Regions from separate parts of the Daeguia caeni genome, predicted to be linked through region 2. Evidence: predicted binding sites of a transcription regulator. Region 2 holds the regulator's gene; the other holds the start of a gene.
What was found. Region 2 encodes PhoB, which activates phosphate uptake and scavenging genes when phosphate is short. Its sites were predicted from a motif close to TGTCATNNANCTGTCAT; they were not measured.

Region 1 (6,112 bases), on a different contig from region 2:
GTCCTGTTCATGGCAAGCGTCATGCTGCCTTTGTTCCTGCCGCCAGGCATCACCTTTGACAAGCTGTTGCGTGCCCTGATTGGTGTGGCCCTGTTTGCCTCAGCCTATATGGCCGAAACCATCCGTGGTGGTCTGCAGGCCATTCCGCGCGGCCAGTATGAAGGAGCTGACGCATTGGGGCTGAGCTATTGGCAGAAAATGGGACTGATCATCCTGCCGCAGGCGCTCAAACTCGTCATTCCGGGCATTGTGAACAGCTTTATCAGCCTGTTCAAGGATACAAGCCTTGTCTATATCATCGGCATGTTCGATCTGTTGGGTATTGTTCGACAGAACTTCGCAGATTCAAATTGGGCATCGCCACAAACACCAGCGACAGGATTGGTTTTTGCCGGTTTTGTTTTCTGGATTTTCTGTTTTTCCATGTCACGATATTCTATATTTGTAGAACGTCGGCTCGACACGGGTCACAAACGATAAATGAAGGGAATTCTGGAGATGAGTGCACAGCCAAGCACCCTTCCACAATCAGATGTCGAAGTTGACCGCTCGAAGATGCAGGTCTCGAAGACCGACGTCGCTATCGAAATCATCAACATGCACAAGTGGTATGGTGATTTCCATGTTCTGCGGGACATCAACCTGAAAGTCATGCGCGGTGAGCGCATTGTCGTGGCAGGTCCGTCGGGTTCGGGCAAGTCGACCATGATCCGCTGCATCAACCGTCTGGAAGAACACCAGAAGGGCAAGATCATTGTTGATGGAACAGAGCTGACCAGTGATCTGAAGAAGATTGACGAAGTGCGCCGCGAAGTCGGCATGGTGTTCCAGCACTTCAATCTCTTCCCGCATCTGACCATTCTGGAAAACTGCACGCTGGCGCCGATCTGGGTGCGCAAGATGCCAAGGAAACAGGCGGAAGAGGTGGCGATGCACTTCCTCGAACGCGTCAAGATCCCGGAACAGGCGCATAAATATCCGGGTCAGCTTTCTGGTGGTCAGCAGCAACGCGTGGCGATTGCCCGCGCACTCTGCATGAACCCTAAGGTGATGCTGTTTGACGAGCCGACCTCAGCGCTTGATCCGGAAATGGTCAAGGAAGTGCTGGATACGATGGTAAGTCTTGCTGCCGAAGGCATGACCATGATCTGCGTCACGCACGAAATGGGCTTTGCCCGTCAGGTTGCAAACCGCGTGATCTTCATGGATCAGGGGCAGATTGTTGAGCAGAACTCGCCTGAGGAATTCTTCGACAATCCGCAGCATGAGCGTACCAAGCTCTTCCTGAGCCAGATCCTGCATTAACGGTACCGTTTCGGTTTGTGCTGAACACCCGTCAGTCGCTGGCGGGTGTTTTGTTTTGGCCTTCCGGGACACCGTCTCTGAAAGAAACATGCCGTCCTTTCAGGACCTGGGCCTGTCATCTCAAGGCCAGGGATCGGTCCTGGCAGACAGCTGATCAATCCAGGAAGCATGTCATCCGATACCAGCGGGGGATTGGGCTGCGAATGCCGGGTCGCTTCCAGGAAGGCTCAAGCGATCCGAATCCGGCATGTATCATTCCTGTGCGGCCTTCAGGGGAATGATCGAAATCCCGCAATCAGGCCGCAATGGCGCCTGCGGCATCATACTCATAGAGCCAGTCTAGATCGGCAAGGAAGGCATCTGCGCTGCGGGCGGCAAAGAGCAGGTTGCGGCCAAGCGCGAAAATGCCGGTTGCATGATAGGCAAAGCGGTTCATCTGCCCCCGTTTGGCGACGGTGGCAAGGCGGGCCTTGCGAACGGTATCGAATTTACGCAAGCCGGCGGATCTGTCCGGCATGTCGAGGGCCGCGGCAAGGGCAGCGGCATCCTCAATCGCCATGGCTGCCCCTTGTGCGGCAAATGGGGTGACGGCATGCGAGGCGTCTCCGAGAAAGATGGTTCGATCAGCGCCAACAAATTGCGCCTTTGGCATCTGGAACAGAGGCCAGTATGTCCAGTTTTCCGTTGCCGCCAGAATATCGCGCACTGGCTGCGACCATTGTGCGAAATGCTTCCGAAGCCTTGTGCTGTCTCCGCTGCGCGACCATAGCTTGCCCGGATTCTCACCCTTGGTGATTGCGACGAAATTGAAGCTTTTGCCTGCCTTCACCGGATAGGCGATGAAATGGGAATTCGGTCCAAGCCAGGCGGATACGGCGGTTTTTTGCGCAAGTGCGCTGGCAAAGGAATCGGGCAGACTGTCTGTTGCGAGCGTCGTGCGCCAGGCAATATGGCCGGAAAATTCCGCACCGTCGAGACGCGCTTCCGCGCGCGCCTGCGACCAGACGCCGTCGCAGGCAAGGTGATAATCGACATCAAGCGATTGCAGTTTGCCATCGCGCTCGATCACGCAATGGATCGTTGCACCATTCACCGACCTGGTGCTGACCGTGGCGTTCAGGGCGATGGTGATGTTTGCGTGTTCGCGGCAGGTTTCAAGCAGGGCGGCCTGCAGATCTGCACGGTGGCAGACCCAGTAAGGATTCTGCCATCTTTGTTCGGCCTTTTGCCCTAGCTCCATGGCAAGCAACGGGCGGGCGCTGCGGCCATCCACCAGATAAAGCGTGTCAGGCGTGACAGCATTGGGCGCCAGATGGTTTGCCACGCCGAGACGCTGCAAATGCCGCATCGCATTGGGAGCAAGCTGCAGACCGGCGCCAACTTCGGTGAGTTTGGCTGCCTTTTCGACAATCAGCACCTTCCAGCCACGTGCAGACAACTCAAGTGCCGCGCTTAAACCTGCAACGCCGGCACCGGAAATCAGAATTTGCCCATGACGGGAACTGGTCATATGATCAGCGGCGCAACACCGTCCCAGTTTCAGGCAGCCTGTTCGGCCGAAATGTCATAGGTGCAGCCGGCTGGCTGCGTTTCATCTGCATGCAGCGCGGCATTGTAACGGTAATGCGTCGAGCAATAGGGGCAGACGATCTCATGATCATCGCCCATGTCGAGATAGATATGCGGATGATCGAAAGGCGGGTTGGCGCCAACGCACATGAATTCCTTCACGCCAATTTCGATGCTGTTATGACCAGCGTCGTTCTGGAAATGCGGAATGATGTGATCGGACATGACAGGCTCCGGCTCTTGTGAATGAAGGCGCTATATTCCCGAAAGGATTTAGCGCGAAAGTCTTGTTTCCGGAAGCGTTTTCATCAATTCTGAAGACAATGCAAGTGAATTGCTGTCAAACTGTCATGGAAGAACCATAGTCTGGGTGGGAAACTGGCATGAGCTGAAACGGGGCTTGCCTTAAAAAGTGAACAAAAACAGTGCTGTGGCAGTGAGTGCAGACCATGACGCAAAATGCGACGCAAAGATCCGACAATTTTGCAGCCAAAATATCGCAAGGCGCGCCAGCTGATGCGATGCAGACGGGAACAGTCATTTCCCTGATGGAAAGCCCGGAACGGTTTGTAAACCGCGAATTTTCCTGGCTGCAATTCAATCGCCGTGTCCTTTATGAGGCAGCCAATCCGCGTCAGCCGCTGCTGGAACGGCTGCGTTTCCTGTCGATCTCGGCAACGAATCTCGATGAATTTTTCATGGTGCGCGTTGCCGGTCTGGCAGGGCAGGTGCGCGCCGGTGTGGCCATGCGCAGTGCCGACGGTCGCACGCCGCAGGAGCAGCTTGAATTTGTCCTGGAAGAAGTGGAGCGCCTGCAGGCAGAACAGCAGGACAGGCTGCGCGCCTTGCGCAAGGAACTTGAACAGGAAAATATCGAGATCGTGCGGCCATCTTCCCTGTCGAAGGCCGAGAAATGCTGGCTCGAAAACCATTTTCTCGATACGATCTTTCCGGTTCTGACGCCGCTTTCCATTGATCCGGCCCATCCCTTCCCGTTCATTCCCAATCTAGGCTTCACTATCGGCCTGCAGCTTGTGCGCCGTCTCGACAATCACCCGATGACTGCGCTGTTGCGCATTCCGACCGCGCTCAAGCGCTTCATCCAGCTGCCCAACGAGCAGAGCAATATTTATCGCTTCATTACCATCGAGGATGCGGTAAGCCTCTTTATCGGCCGCCTGTTTCCCGGCTATGAGGTACGTGGTGCAGGTACTTTCCGCATCATTCGCGACAGCGATATTGAAGTGGAGGAAGAAGCGGAAGATCTCGTGCGTCTGTTTGAAACGGCACTGAAACGCCGCAGGCGTGGTCAGGTGATCCGCATTGAATTTGACCGCGACATGCCGCCTGCCTTGCGCAGCTTCGTGGCAAGCGAACTGGGCGTTGCGGAAAACCGGATCAGCGTGCTTGATGGCCTGCTTGCGCTGAACATGATTTCAGAAATCGTCGCGATCCCGCGCGATGATCTGAAATTCGTTCCCTATAATCCGCGTTTTCCGGAACGCATCCGCGAACATGGCGGCGACTGTTTTGCTGCCATTCGCGAGAAGGATCTCGTCGTTCATCATCCTTATGAGTCGTTTGATGTCGTGGTGCAGTTTCTGCGGCAGGCGGCGGCCGATCCGGATGTGCTGGCGATCAAGCAGACGCTTTACCGCACGTCCAATGACAGCCCGATCGTACGCGCGCTGGTGGATGCGGCAGAGGCAGGAAAATCCGTCACGGCGCTGGTCGAGCTGAAGGCGCGCTTTGACGAAGAAGCCAATATACGCTGGGCGCGCGATCTGGAACGGGCTGGCGTGCAGGTAGTTTTCGGCTTCTTTGAATGGAAGACCCATGCCAAGATGTCGCTCGTGGTGCGGCGCGAAGACCAGAAATTGCGCTCCTATGTGCATCTTGGCACTGGCAATTACCATCCGATCACGGCGCGCATCTATACGGATCTGTCCTTCTTCACCACGGATCCGGATATTTCGCGCGATGTTGGCAATGTTTTCAATTTCATCACCAGCTATGCCCAGCCAACGGATGAGATGAAAGTCGCTATTTCGCCGATTTCACTGCGCCAGCGCATTCTCAAGCATATTGAGGATGAGATTGCCAATGCACGCGCCGGAAAACCGGCGGCGATCTGGATGAAGATGAACGCGCTGGTTGATCCACAGATTATTGACGCGCTTTATACGGCAAGTCAGGCGGGGGTGCAGATCGAGTTGGTGGTGCGCGGCATTTGCTGCCTGCGTCCGGGTGTTCCGGGCCTGTCCGACAATATCCGAGCCAAGTCGATAGTCGGCCGTTTCCTTGAACACAGCCGCATTTTCTGCTTCGGCAACGGGTATGATCTGCCGTCGCCCAATGCCATTGTCTATATCGGCTCGGCGGACATGATGCCGCGCAATCTCGACCGACGTGTCGAAACACTGGTGCCCATCACCAATGAAACGGTGCACCAGCAGGTACTGTCGCAGATCATGTTTGCCAACATACTTGATAACCAGCAGAGCTATCAGCTACTTGCGGATGGTACCTCTCGCCGGATAGAAAAGGCAGACGAAGAGGAAGCTTTCAACGCGCAGGAATATTTCATGACCAATCCAAGTCTTTCTGGTCGCGGCAAGTCGCTGAAGTCGTCAGCTCCTCATCTTATCGCGCATCGCAAGCGCGTACAGGCGGAAAGAAACACCACCGCATGAGTCCAGCAATCGCGCAAGGTCGCCTGAAGGGCCTCAAACCCGTTGCCGTCATCGATATTGGCTCGAACTCGGTTCGCCTTGTCATATATGAAGGCATCGTGCGTTCACCCACCGTGCTGTTCAATGAAAAGATCCTGTGCGGGCTTGGCAAGGGACTGGCCAAGACCGGACGTCTCAATGAAAAATCCGTGGAAGCGGCCTTGCGGGCGTTGAAACGTTTCCGGGCCCTGGCCGAGCAGGCCGACGCCATTTCCATTCATGCGCTGGCTACGGCTGCCGCGCGCGAGGCAAAGAACGGCCCGGACTTCATTGCGCAGGCGGAAGCCATTCTAGGCCGTCATATTGAAGTCTTGTCCGGCAAGCAGGAAGCCTATTATTCCGCGCTTGGCATCATTTCCGGTTTTTACAAGCCCAAAGGGGTGGCAGGCGACCTTGGCGGCGGCAGTCTCGAACTGGTCGCCGTTGATGATCATGACATAGGCGAGGGGATCACATTGCCGCTTGGCGGCCTGCGGCTGCAGGATATGGCGAATGAGAAATTGTCC
Region 2 (6,112 bases):
GTAAAGCGGTTTTGGCGCTTCGTCCGGCGCAATGTCCGCAGCAAGCCACGCATAAGTGGCAATCGCCCCGGTTGCCTTCGCTTCACCCAGCGCAAACCTGTTTTCCAGGGCTGCATTGATGGCGGCGGCAGCCGAACCGGCCAGCACCGTCGTCTCATCCTGTGCGGCACAAAGCGCCACGGCTTCATCATGGGTGAGAACCAATGGCCTTGTGAGCGCCTTGCCCGCAGCATCGAAAGACTGGGCATAGATCTCGCCGCGATGGGCATCCAGCAGCACCAGAACCGGACGACCTGCAAAAGCAGACCCTGTTTCTGCGGCAATTGCCGCAAAGGCGCTGATGCCGATAGCCGGCCTGTCCAGCGCCAAGGCAAAGCCGCGTGCAGCCGAAACACCAATGCGCACCCCGGTAAAGGAACCGGGGCCGATATTGACCGCGATGCGATCAATGCCGTCCATGTCCAGATCTGCCTCGACCAGCGCGCGCGCTATGAAATCCATCAGCACTTCGGCATGTCCCTTGCCGATATCCTCGCTGATGGCGGCAAGAACCGCTGCGCTGTCTGTGTCATAGATGGCAACAGCACAAATCGAGGCGGCGGTATCAATGGCGAGTATCTTCATAATTCCCGCCTAGAGCAGAAATGGCGTGGCGGCAAGTATGGGCAGGCGGCAAATCGACCTGCCCATTGGCAAGTCTGGCTCAATTGGCCCATTCTCCGCCACGCATGACCGGTTCGCGACGACCATCGGCATGGATGCCATCCACGTCGATCTGATCCGAACCGATCATCCAGTCGATATGGATAAGGCTGGAATTGCCGCCCTGTGCTGCAATCTGTTCTGGCGAAAGCGATGCACCATTGACAAAGCATTTCGAATAGCACTGGCCAAGCGCAATGTGGCTGGCGGCATTTTCGTCAAACAGCGTGTTGTAGAACAGAAGGCCGCTCTGCGAGATCGGCGAGGAATGCGGCACGAGTGCCACTTCACCCAGCCTACGCGCACCTTCATCCGTATCGAGCACCTTGTTCAGCACTTCTTCGCCTCGGCTGGCTCTGGCTTCAACAATGCGGCCGCCTTCAAAGCGCACCGCAATATTGTCAATCAGCGTACCCTGATGCGATAGCGGCTTGGTGCTCGACACATGACCTTCCACGCGCAGGGCATGTGGCGTGGTGAAGACTTCCTCGGTCGGAATATTCGGATTGCAGATAATGCCGTTCTTGGCCGTCGATGCGCCGCCATGCCATTCATGCCCATCGGCCAGACCCACCGTCAGATCCGTTCCCGGCCCCTTGAAATGCAAGGCCTTGAACGCCTTGCCATTGAGATATTGGGTGCGGGTACGCAGGGCTGCATTATGCTGCGCCCAAGCCGTGATCGGATCATCCGTATCAACGCGCGATGCGGCAAAGATGGCTTCTGCCAGCTTATGCGTGGCGACATCGGCCGGCTCACCCGGAAAGACAAGTGCTGCCCAGTCCGGGTTTGGATAGGAAACAATGTTCCAGTTGATGTCAAAGCCCGCGATCTTTTCCAGAGCCGGCTGATAGGCCTTTGAATTGGCGCGGTTGGCGCGCGCAACCTTGGCCGGATCCTGGCTGGAAAGCAGCATCGGATTGTCGGCCGCAATGGCAAGCCGTGCCGCCCCTTCGCTATAGGCCTTGGCCATGCCTTCATAGAGCCAGCTTGCTGCTCGATCAAAGCTTGCATCAGGCGCATTCTCAAACCGCGCCAGCGCAATCTGATCATCGGCGAAAAATGGCGTCACCAGACCAGCACCCGCCTTATAGGCATGTTTGGCAATAAGCCGCACCAAAGGCAGCGCCACAACCGGCGCGGTCACGACCAGATCCTGCCCTTCCTTCAGCTGCAGGCCGACACGAACTGCAACCTCCGCCAAACGATCAAGTTTCACGGGATCAATGACTGGCTTATCACTGGACATCTGACTGCACTCTCCTGGAAGAATCACCTGGGAAGAAAAACTGCGGCAGTCTAGATCATGTATCCCATGGGTGGGAACCGCTTTTGCAGGCGCCCATGTGCGAAGGCTGTACATGGCCCATCATACAGCCATACATCATTACTGAAAGGCAAAGGTCCGGCAGATTATTCAGGCCGATCCTGCTGCAGCAGGAAAGCGCCAACAGCATCGGCCTGCTGCTCGTTCACGAAACCAAGGGAAGCCGTCTGGGTGAGCGCATGGCGATCATGCGCCGCCTGGTGATATGCCAGCGCGATCTGCTGCGCATTGAGCGTATTCGGCTGCGGTGCTGTCTGCGCCTGCTGCTGGACAGGAGCGATAGCAGGTGGCTGTGCTGCTGCCTGCGGCTGCGCCGCAATTGCCGTGTTTGCAGCGGTTGCCGCGGCAGGCGTTGCGCTCTCTGCCATGGCGAGCTGAACATTTGCTTCAGGTGCCGTGTCGGCCGCATGCGTGGTCACGTCATAAGACGGGCCTTCCGGCGTTGCCGGCGTCTGCGGCGTATAGGCAAGCGCCAGATTATATGGCGTATCCGGCACTGGCGACTGCAGCGAGCCATCCCGATTGCGCTTTTCATAGAAGGCATTGCCGCCTGCAACCAGCACATAGTGCATGTTGCGATAGGGGAATTTCAGGCCGGCCGTATGGAAGAACATCGCGTTCTTCAGCTTCGGATGGCGCTGGCCTTTCAAAATCGCATCGGCTGCCGCGCGCACTTCAGGAAGGCGCGATGAATCCATCTTGCGGGTGAGGACACCCGGCGCAAACTGGTTTTTCTGACCGACAACACCACAGATCGTATCCGGATATTTGTCAGAATGCAGACGGTTCATCACCACCGTGCCAACAGCCAGAAGCCCATCGGGGCTGGAACGGTTTGACTCGAAGAACATCGCGCGCTCAAGGCATTCGCGATCCTTGGGGGTGTAGGTATAGGTCTTGACGCCGTTGATCGTCTTCACATGGCTGGCAGAAGCTTCTCTCTGCGTTTTGGTCTTGACGCCTGTCGTCGTGCACCCTGTCACGACAAGCGGAGCCAGCATCAAGGCCATCAGAACCGGAAGTTTCCACCTGCCAACGTATGTCAACGGTCTTGCCTCTTAAATGTGATCCCTGTCGTCAGCCAGCTGGCGCTTGAAGACAGGCCGCAACATGCCCGGACAAGGAGCCAATCAGTTAGACGAAGATGTTTCAGGTCATCGATAATCAATGACAAGGTTTGTAAATTTTTAGGCCAAAAAAAGGCAAGACGTCAAATTCTGCCCGACTGTCCTGGTGCGGATGCGCCAGAATCAAAATGCCCCTTCAAACGGAAACAGCAAAGCCAAGCCGTTCAAATATATTAATAAATTATTAACAATTACATTCAATTTTCATAAGCTCTTGATTTAATGAAAAACATTTCTTCCTCTGCACAGTCAAAACCTTGCCTTATTTTCCGAATGCCTCAACTATTCTCATTTACAGCGGTTTTGCACCTTCATTCCGCACAGGATGACCAGGTTTGCCAGTCCGCACAGGCAAATCCTTCAACTTTGCGCAACACGATGTAACACAGTGTGACAGGCGAGATCAGAGCATGAACATGGGGATGTACATCCCGAATCGGGCCAAATGAAAAGCACGCCGCCCTTGCGGAAGCGCCCCCCGGAACATGAAATGCCAGAATCGGTCAGCCGAAGGAATAGCCAGCCCCGCGCACGGTGCGGATCGGATCGCCGCCGGAGCCAATATTGAGCGCCTTGCGCAGACGACCGACATGAACATCAACCGTGCGGTCATCAACATAGATATCCGGCCCCCACACGCCATCCAGCAACTGGCTGCGCGAGAACACCCGGCCGGGCGCCATCATGAAATATTCAAGCAGGCGAAATTCCGTCGGGCCAAGTCGTATTTCAATGTCATTGCGATAAACACGATGCTGCTGGCGATCCAGAACAAGGTCCCCTACTTTCAGCACATGGGACAACAGGCCTGGATTGGCCCGGCGCAGCATTGCCTTCACGCGGGCGATGAGTTCCGGTGTCGAGAAGGGCTTGACGACATAATCATCCGCCCCAACACTTAATCCCCGTACCCGCTCGCTTTCCTCGCCGCGTGCCGTCAGCATGATGATGGGCAGGCGTTCTGTTTCCGGCCTCTGGCGCAGACGACGGCAAAGCTCGATGCCGGAAACGCCCGGCAGCATCCAGTCGAGAATAAGCAGGTCTGGCACATTTTCCCGCAAGGCAATTTCCGCCTCATCGCCGTGCAAGATGGTTTCAACCTGATAACCCTCGGCCTCAAGATTGTAACGCAGCAAAACGCTTAAAGCCTCTTCATCTTCAACGACAGCAATTCTGGGAATCCGAGACATTTCATCCTTCCCGTTAGCACCATGGCCCGTTTCGTCTGCAAATGCGCTGCATGGCGCAGGCCAGCACGAAGGGGTTTCAAGATAAGCAATCCCGTCTCGCGGTTCCAATCGAACCGCGATGATTGCCCGTCAGACTGCATTCAATTGCGCCGGATCGCCTTAAGGCTTACGGCTTTCGTCCACGACAATACCGTGGCTCAGATCTTCCTTCGGACGTTCAGCCGGCATTTGCGCACCCGTCACGATATAATAGACCGTTTCGGCAATATTGGTCGCATGGTCGCCAATGCGTTCAATATTCTTGGCGCAGAAAAGAAGATGCGTGCAGGCAGAAATATTGCGCGGATCTTCCATCATATAGGTCAGGAGCTCGCGGAACAGCGAGGTATACATTGCGTCGATCTCGTCATCGCGATCGCGCACAACATTGATCTGCTCGATCGAGCGTGAGGCATAGGCATCAAGCACTTCCTTGAGCTGGGCCAGCGCCAGTTCCGCCAGCGCCTCCAGACCGCGATAGAGCTTGACCGGCTGGCGCGATTCAGACACCGCAGCCACACGCTTGGCTATGTTCTTGCCGAGATCGCCGACGCGTTCGAGATCGGCCGAGATACGGATCGCACCAATGATTTCCCGCAAGTCCACCGCCATCGGCTGACGCTTGGCGATGATAGTCACGGCCCGATCATCGATCTCACGCTCACTGGCGTCCAGGATCAGGTCATCGGAAATGATGCGCTGCGCCAGCGCATTGTCGGCATTGACAATGGCCGCAACCGACTGCTCGACCATACGTTCGGCATGGCCACCCATTTCAGCAATCTTGTGAGCCAGGAACTTCAGTTCCTCGTCGTATGAACGAACAGTGTGTTGGGACCGCATGTTGGACCTCGTATGAACGGAATGGAAACCTTTTGTTTGTCGCAGTTCCGGATGGAAAACCGGTTCCCACTTTTCCTGGAACTGCTCTAGCCGAAGCGGCCGGTGATATAGTCCTGGGTGCGCTTTTCCGTTGGCGCGGTGAAGATCATTTCCGTATCCCCCACTTCCACCAGATGGCCGAGATGGAACATCGCAGTGCGCTGTGAAACACGTGCGGCCTGCTGCATGGAATGTGTCACGATGACGATGGTATAGTTCTGGCGCAGCTCGTCGATCAGCTCTTCCACCTTGGCGGTGGCGATCGGGTCAAGCGCCGAACAGGGTTCGTCCATGAGAATCACTTCCGGGCTCACTGCAATGGCGCGCGCAATGCAAAGGCGCTGCTGCTGGCCGCCCGACAGGCCGGTGCCGGCATCATGCAGACGATCCTTGACCTCATCGAACAGGCTTGCCTTCTGCAGGCTGGTGACGACGATTTCCTCCAGATCAGCCTTCGACTTGGCCAGACCGTGAATGCGCGGGCCATAGGCCACATTTTCAAAGATCGACTTCGGAAACGGATTCGGTTTCTGGAACACCATGCCAACGCGGGCGCGCAGTTCCACCACGTCGATTTTCGGATCGTAAATATCTTCATCATCGAGCGTGATCCGCCCCGTGACGCGGCAGCCCTCAATCGTGTCATTCATGCGGTTGAGCGAACGCAGGAAGGTCGACTTGCCACAGCCCGAAGGGCCAATGAGCGCCGTGACCATGCGCTCCGGAACATCCAGATCAACGTCAAACAGTGCCTGCTTTGTGCCGTAAAATACGGAAACCTTCTCACCACGCATTTTGATTGCAGGGGCGTTGTCGGTCATTTTATCTCCTGCTGCTTTATCGAG

Region 1: ACFO1V_RS08945 (RNA degradosome polyphosphate kinase) is a predicted target of PhoB. The motif match lies at 3,210-3,226, and genes of this name have one in related genera.

The regions. Positions count from the first base shown of each region.
Region 1 covers NZ_JBHSEL010000053.1:213,370-219,481, reverse strand. Annotated here, with positions in the region: gene ACFO1V_RS08965 (amino acid ABC transporter permease) at 1-480, shown strand, start outside; gene ACFO1V_RS08960 (amino acid ABC transporter ATP-binding protein) at 499-1,305, shown strand; gene ACFO1V_RS08955 (FAD-binding protein) at 1,601-2,815, opposite strand; gene ACFO1V_RS08950 (zinc-finger domain-containing protein) at 2,845-3,099, opposite strand; gene ACFO1V_RS08945 (RNA degradosome polyphosphate kinase) at 3,396-5,567, shown strand; gene ppx (exopolyphosphatase) at 5,564-6,112, shown strand, end outside.
Region 2 covers NZ_JBHSEL010000125.1:112,661-118,772, forward strand. Annotated here, with positions in the region: gene tsaB (tRNA (adenosine(37)-N6)-threonylcarbamoyltransferase complex dimerization subunit type 1 TsaB) at 1-624, opposite strand, end outside; gene ACFO1V_RS14750 (aminopeptidase) at 704-1,951, opposite strand; gene ACFO1V_RS14755 (cell wall hydrolase) at 2,116-3,039, opposite strand; gene phoB (phosphate regulon transcriptional regulator PhoB) at 3,660-4,346, opposite strand; gene phoU (phosphate signaling complex protein PhoU) at 4,506-5,228, opposite strand; gene pstB (phosphate ABC transporter ATP-binding protein PstB) at 5,315-6,112, opposite strand, start outside.